Regions from separate parts of the Cellulomonas fulva genome, predicted to be linked through region 2. Evidence: riboswitches for the same ligand, from Rfam matches in the RefSeq annotation. Region 2 holds a riboswitch; the other holds the start of a gene.
What was found. Region 2 has a riboswitch for S-adenosylmethionine ahead of KIN34_RS06965 (rhodanese-like domain-containing protein). Riboswitches for the same ligand answer to the same signal wherever they lie in the genome.

Region 1: it holds a riboswitch for S-adenosylmethionine, as region 2 does, so the genes downstream of both, KIN34_RS03745 (methylenetetrahydrofolate reductase) here and KIN34_RS06965 (rhodanese-like domain-containing protein) in region 2, are expected to answer to the same signal.

The regions. Positions count from the first base shown of each region.
Region 1 covers NZ_JAHBOH010000001.1:858,231-861,623, reverse strand. Annotated here, with positions in the region: gene metE (5-methyltetrahydropteroyltriglutamate--homocysteine S-methyltransferase) at 1-930, opposite strand, end outside; gene KIN34_RS03745 (methylenetetrahydrofolate reductase) at 1,004-2,020, opposite strand; SAM riboswitch class I at 2,061-2,157, opposite strand; gene KIN34_RS03740 (hypothetical protein) at 2,254-2,439, opposite strand; gene KIN34_RS03735 (DNA-3-methyladenine glycosylase I) at 2,461-3,120, opposite strand; gene KIN34_RS17055 (TetR family transcriptional regulator) at 3,197-3,393, opposite strand, start outside.
Region 2 covers NZ_JAHBOH010000001.1:1,557,592-1,560,984, reverse strand. Annotated here, with positions in the region: gene KIN34_RS06975 (DUF2867 domain-containing protein) at 1-145, shown strand, start outside; gene KIN34_RS06970 (aminotransferase class V-fold PLP-dependent enzyme) at 155-1,573, opposite strand; SAM riboswitch class IV at 1,613-1,725, opposite strand; SAM riboswitch class I at 1,846-1,943, shown strand; gene KIN34_RS06965 (rhodanese-like domain-containing protein) at 1,949-2,362, shown strand; gene KIN34_RS06960 (O-succinylhomoserine sulfhydrylase) at 2,359-3,393, shown strand, end outside.

The sequences.
Region 1 (3,393 bases), 700 kb from region 2:
GTCGATCACGCCCGCGACCAGGGTCTTGGTCTCGAGGCCGGGGACGGCCTCGGTCGGGGTCTCGCCCTTGACGAGGTCCAGGCCGATCGCCTCGACGTCGGTGGCGGCGAGCACCGGCAGCGCCGCGCCCAGGTCGCCGTACGGCGCCGCGACGAGGATCGCCGGGCGCTGCGGACGCGCCAGCTCCGTCGCGAGCGCGCGGTACGCCTCGACGGTCGCGGCGAGCAGGCGCTCGACGGGCACGTCGATGCTCTCCGAGACCAGGGCCGGCTCCTCGAGCTGGACCCACGTGGCGCCGGCGGCGGCGAGGTCGCGGAGCAGGTCCGCGTACACGGGCAGCAGGTCGGGCAGGCGGTCGATCGGGGAGAAGTCGTCCGGCGCGCCCTCGGTCGCCTTCGCGAGCGCCAGGTACGTCACCGGCCCGACGAGCACGGGCCGCGTCACGACGCCGTCGGCCAGCGCCTCGACGAACTCCGCGACCGGGCGCGTGCCGACGTAGCGGAACTCCGTCTCCGGGCCGATCTCGGGGACCAGGTAGTGGTAGTTGGTGTCGAACCACTTGGTCATCTCGAGCGGCAGGTCGTCGCCGCGACCGCGCGCGACGGTCGAGTAGCCGGCCAGGTCCAGGCTTCCGTCCTCGCCGACCAGGTCGGCGAACCGCGCCGGGATCGCGCCGACGACGGCGGTCGCGTCGAGCACGTGGTCGTAGAAGGAGAACGCGCTCGGGATCGCGGGCACGTCCGTGGGCAGGCCCAGCTCGGCCAGGCGCGTGCGGGTCCGACGACGCAGCTCGGCGGCCGTCGCCTCGACCTCGTCGGCCGTCGACCGGCCGGCCCAGAACGCCTCGATGGCCTTCTTGAGCTCGCGGCGCGGCCCGATGCGCGGGTAGCCGAGCACGGAGCCGGTCGGGAACTGCGGGGTCTCGCTCATCAGGGTCCAGCCTTCGGTGTCGTGGTGGTGCTGTGGTCGGGTTGCCGTGGTGCGGGTGCCGGCGGCGACGCGGTCAGTCGCGCTGCTTGCCGTCCAGCCGGGCGCCCTCGAGCAGGTCGAGCGCGGCCTCGTGCTTGTTGTACGTGTAGACGTGGACGCCGGGCGCGCCGCCGTCCAGGATCCCGTTGATCAGGTCCACGCCGGCTCGGATGCCCCGGCGGTGCCGGTCCAGCTCGTCGTCGGCCGCGCCCAGGTGGTCGAGCAGGTCACGCGGCACGGGGACGCCCGTCAGCTCCTGCACGCGCAGCAGCCGGGCGGGGTCGGTGGTCGGGATGATGCCCGGGATGATCGGGATGACCACGCCCGCCTCGCGCGCCTCGGCCACCAGGCCCAGGTACGCCTCGGCGTCGTAGAACACCTGGGTGATCGCGAAGTCGGCACCCGCGTCCTGCTTCGCGAGCAGCGACGCGACGTCCTGCGCCCGGGTCCCGCCGGTCGCCGCGTTGCCGCGCGGGAAGGCCGCGACGGACACCGACAGCGGCCGCACGCGCGCCCGCACCGCCTGCGAGGGGCTCGCCACGCAGCGGCGCGCCTCGATCTCCCGGAGCAGCTCGACGAGCGCGCTCGCGGTCTCGACGCCTTCGGGGTGCGGTCGCCAGTCCGGCTCGCCCGCGGGCGGGTCGCCGCGCAGCGCCAGGAAGGACCGCACGCCCTCGTCGAGGAACTCCTCGACGATCGCCGTGATCTCCGCCCGGCTGGTGCCCACGCAGGTCAGGTGCGCGATGGGGGACAGCGACGTCTCCTGCAGGAGGCGGGACACGAAGGCCCGTGAGGTCTCGCGCGTCTTGCCGGCCGCGCCGTAGGTGACCGAGACGAAGTCCGGGTGCACCGACTCGAGCTGCCGGACCGTCTCCCAGAGGCGGGGCGCGGCCTGCGGGTTGCGCGGGGGGAACAGCTCGAACGAGATCGTCGGCCGGTCCACCGAGCCCAGCGGTCGCGCCGCCGGGGCCACGTGCACACCGGTGCCGGCGTGCGCGTCCTGCGCCCGCGGCGCGGGGGCCACGGGCGGTTCCACCGTCGCGGCGCTCACGCGCGCGACCTGTTCAGACCGAGGGTCTGCGACATCGTCCACTCCATCGATCCTGGCGGAAGCACCCACTCCCTCGTCGCGGAGGGGGGTTGCTGCGACGTCGACGAGCCAGGTCTCTCGGCCGCTCTGGATGGTTGACCGCGATCGTAAGCCGCCGGACCACATGGTGGGCAGGGCTTCTCACCCTGCGAGACGTCGGCGACCCGTCCCGCGGACGGGCGGCGCCGTCGCCGTCAGGACGTGAGGCGGGGGCGCTGGTGCGGGACGTCGACCCAGCTCGAGCTCGCGCCGAGACCGGAGAGCAGTCCGGCCTCGACCGCCTGCAGCACCCGCGCGTCGGGCGGGGTGGTGTCGCCGAGCGCCTCCTGGGCGCCGCGGACGGCGTCGAGCCGGCCGTCGGCGTCGGGCATCTCGGTCATGCGCGGAACTGTAACCCCCGTTCACCCGTCTGCCGAGATCGCGACCTCCAGATCACCCGAGGGGAGCACAGCCGTTGCCCCGACCACCGGGCAGCCGGCCAGGTGGTCGTCGACCAGACCGCAGGCCTGCATGGCCGCGTACGCCGTGGTCGGGCCGACGAACCGGAACCCGAGCGACTTCAGCTCGCGAGCCAGCGCCTTGGACTCCGGGGTGGTCGCCGGCACGTCCGACCAGGTCTGCGGGCGCGTGTGCTGGGTGCGGTCCGGGGCGAACGACCAGAACAGCGCGTCGAGCGAGCGGCCGGACGCGTGCAGCGCGAGCAGGGCTCGTGCGTTCGCGACGGTGGCCTCGATCTTCTGCCGGTTCCGCACGATCCCCGCGTCCTGCAGCAGCCGCTCGACGTCCCGCTCGTCGTACGTCGCGACCACCGCCGGGTCGAACCCCGCGAAGGCCGCGCGGAAGGCCTCGCGCTTGCGCAGGACCGTGATCCAGGCGAGGCCGGACTGGAAGCCCTCGAGGGCCAGGCGCTCGAACAGCGCCTCCTCGCCGTGCACCGGGTGGCCCCACTCGTCGTCGTGGTACCGCTCGTAGAGCGGGTCGCCGTCCCCGAAGCACCGCCGGCCCGGCACCGGCCGTGCCGGCTCGCCGGGTGCGCTCGCGTCGTCCGTCCCCAGGTCCATGACGGCAGTCTGCCCGCCCCCGCCGACACGTGGACGACCCCTGTGCACACCGACCCGACCCCACCCCGTGCCGGGGTCAGGTGCGGGCGATGAGGGTGGCCAGGCCGTCGAGGATCAGGCGGGTGCCCAGGTCGAGCCCCGCCACGGGCTGGTTCGCGGGGTCCAGGGCGCCGCCCGCCACCGCGCGCGCCATCGCGGGGTGCTCGGCGGGGTCGACCAGGCGCGCGATCACCGAGTCGTGCCAGTCCTCGTCGGACCCGTCCCGGCCCTGCG
Region 2 (3,393 bases):
CGCGGGCCTGGTCCGCGTCACGACGAGCGTGCGCCTGCACAACCGCCGCGGACGCCTCTACTTCGCGCCCGTGCGGCTGGTGCACCCCACGGTCGTCGACTCGATGCTCCGCCGGGCGGCCCGCCGGCTCGCGCCGGCGCACTGAGCGCGGCCGTCAGTCGAGGGCCGGGCCGCAGGCGGCCGCGGCGGTCCCCGCCAGGTGGTCCAGCCCGTGCACCGGCAGCAGCGGACGCGTGTCGTCGACCACGGCCCAGCAGCCGTCGACGACCTCGTACGACGAGCGCGCGCCCTGCTCGACGTACTGGCGCAGCGCGTCGACCAGGCGGTCGACCGCCTCGCTCGTCGTGCCGACCCCGACCGACGCGCGGATCGCGCCCTCGGACGCCCCGAGGCGTGCGAGCAGCGGGTGCGCGCAGAACCGGCCGTCGCGCACGCCGATGCCGTGCTCGGCCGCGAGGTAGGCGGCCACGAGGCCCGGGTTCTCGCCCGCGACCGTGAACGTCAGGACGCCCACCGGCTCGTCGGAGTCCGGCCAGATCCGCGCGACCTGGACGCCCGGGAGCTGCTCGAGCCCCGCGACCAGCCGCGCGCGCAGCGCGGTCTCGTGCGCCTCGAGCGCACCGGCGGGCAGCGCGGCGAGCGTGTCGCACGCCTCCGCCAGCGCGATCGCGCCGACGACGTTGGGCGAGCCGGCCTCGTGCCGGGCGGGGGCGGGCTGCCAGACCGTGCGATCGGTCCGCACGTCGCGCACCGCACCTCCCCCTGCGAGGTACGGCGTCCCGGTGTCGAGCCAGTCGCGCCGGCCGACGAGCGCGCCCGCGCCGAACGGTGCGTACGTCTTGTGGCCGGAGAAGGCGATGTAGTCGACGCCGCTGCGCGCGAGCGAGAAGCCGCGGTGCGGGACCAGCTGCGCGCCGTCCACGGCGACGCGCGCCCCGGCAGCGTGGGCGATCTCGACCACGCGGTCGAGCGGCAGCGACTCACCCGTGACGTTGGACGCGCCCGAGACGGTGACCAGCGCGTACGGCGTGCGGGCCAGCTCGGCGGCCAGCACCTCGAGCGTCGCCGCGACCGTGGCCGCGACGGGCAGGATCGTCGTGCGGTGCCCGCGCGGGTCGCTCGACTGGAGCCACGGGAGCAGGTTGGCGTGGTGCTCGAGGTCGAGCACCAGCACGCGCTCGCCGGCCGGCACGACGCCCGCGAGCAGGTTGAGCGAGTCCGTGGTGTTGCGCGTGACGATCGCGACGTCGTCCTCCCGCGCGTCGACGAACCGCGCGATGGTCTGCCGCGCGGCCTCGTACAGCGCGGTCGACACCTGGGACAGGTAGCCCGCGCCCCGGTGCACCGACGCGTACAGCGGCAGCACCTCGGTCACGCGGTCCGCGACGGTCCGCAGCGCGGGCGCGCTGGCCGCGTAGTCGAGGTTCGCGTAGACGACCTGCGAGCCGTCCACCAGCGGCACCGTGGTGTCGCCGCCGACGACCGGGAGCAGTGCTGCCACCTCGTCGGACGTCGTCCCGGACGCGCCGGTCCGGACGTCGGGACACGACTGGCGCTCAGCGATCGCGGTCATGGGGCACCTCCGTGGGTCCGGGGACCCCGGCTCCGCCTGGCCCCGCGCTTGCCCGCACCGAACGGTGCAGGCCTGGTCGTCACCCGGGGCACCCCACCGCGGAGGAGGGTTGCCGGCCAGCGAGCCGGGGCTTCGCGCTGGCACTCATGACCTTGGTCGCAAGGGTGACGACACCCGCGCCGGGCTGTCAACGCCGACCGGCCGCCGTCTCGCAGAGCGGGACATCATGTTCACCAGGTGGATGCCGCGCGATCGCGGGCGTTACCCTCGTCGGACCATCCAGAGCGGCCGAGAGATCTGGCTCGACGACGCCGCAGCAACCCGCAGGCCCCGGCCTGGCCGAGGGTGCTACCGCCAGGACCGATGGAGGAGCAGATGTCCTACGCAGGTGACCTCACCCCCCAGCAGGCCTGGGACCTACTGCAGTCCGACGAGCGCGCGCTGCTCGTCGACGTGCGCACGGAGGGCGAGTGGCAGCAGATCGGCGTGCCCGACGCCGACGAGCTCGGCGGGCGCGCGGCGTTCATCGAGTGGGTCACGCCCCTGGGCCCCAACCCGGGCTTCCTCGACGAGCTCGGCGCGACCGGCCTGACGACCGGTGACGGGCGGCCCGTGGTGTTCCTCTGCCGCTCGGGCGTGCGCTCGATCGCGGCGGCGCAGGCCGCCACCGCGGCCGGGTACGGCCCGGCCTACAACGTGCTGCAGGGCTTCGAGGGCGACGTCGGCCCCGACGGGCAGCGCGGCCGCTCCGGCTGGCGCGCCGACGGCCTGCCCTGGCGGCAGGCGTGACCGCGGGGGCCCCGGGCCCCGGCTCGTGGGACGCCGGCCGCGCGGCGGTCGACTCGCTGCGGCCCGACACGCTCGCGGTCCGCGGCGGGCACGTCCGCTCGCAGTTCGGCGAGTTCTCCGAGGGCCTGTTCCTCACCCAGGGGTTCACCTACGACACCGCGGGCCAGGCCGAGGCGGCGTTCGCGGGTGACGTCGACCGGTTCCTGTACTCGCGCTACAACAACCCGACCGTCTCGACGTTCGAGGAGCGCCTGCGGCTGATCGACGGCGCGCAGGCGTGCTCCGCGACCGCGACCGGGATGTCGGCCGTCTTCACGGCGCTCGCCGCGCTGGTCGGCCAGGGCTCGCGGATCGTCGCCGCGCGGGCGCTGTTCGGGTCCAGCGTCGTCATCTTCGACGAGATCCTCGCGAAGTGGGGGGTGCGCACCGACTACGTGGACGGCCACGTCCTCGCGCAGTGGGAGCAGGCGCTCGCGACGCCCGCCGACGTCGTCTTCTTCGAGACGCCGTCCAACCCGATGCAGGACCTGGTCGACATCGAGGCGGTGAGCCGGCTCGCGCACGCGGCCGGTGCGGTCGTCGTCGTCGACAACGTCTTCGCGACCCCCGTGCTGTCCCGGCCGCTCGACCTGGGCGCGGACGTGCTCGTGTACTCCGCCACCAAGCACATCGACGGCCAGGGCCGCGTGCTGGGCGGGGCGATCCTGGGCTCGTCGGACTTCCTCGAGGGGCCGGTGCGGACGCTGATCCGCAACACCGGACCGTCGCTCTCGCCGTTCAACGCGTGGGTGCTGCTCAAGGGCCTCGAGACGATGTCGCTGCGCGTCCGGCACCAGGCCGCGTCGGCGCTCACGCTCGCGCGCTGGCTCGAGGAGCACCCGGCGGTCGCCTCCGTGCGCTACCCGTACCTGCCCTCGCATCCCCAGCACGAGCTCGCGCTGCGGCAGCAGTCGGGCGGCGGGACCGTGGTGACGTTCGACCTGCGGGTGCCCGAGGGCGCCCCGCCCGAGGTCGCGAAGAAGTCCACGTTC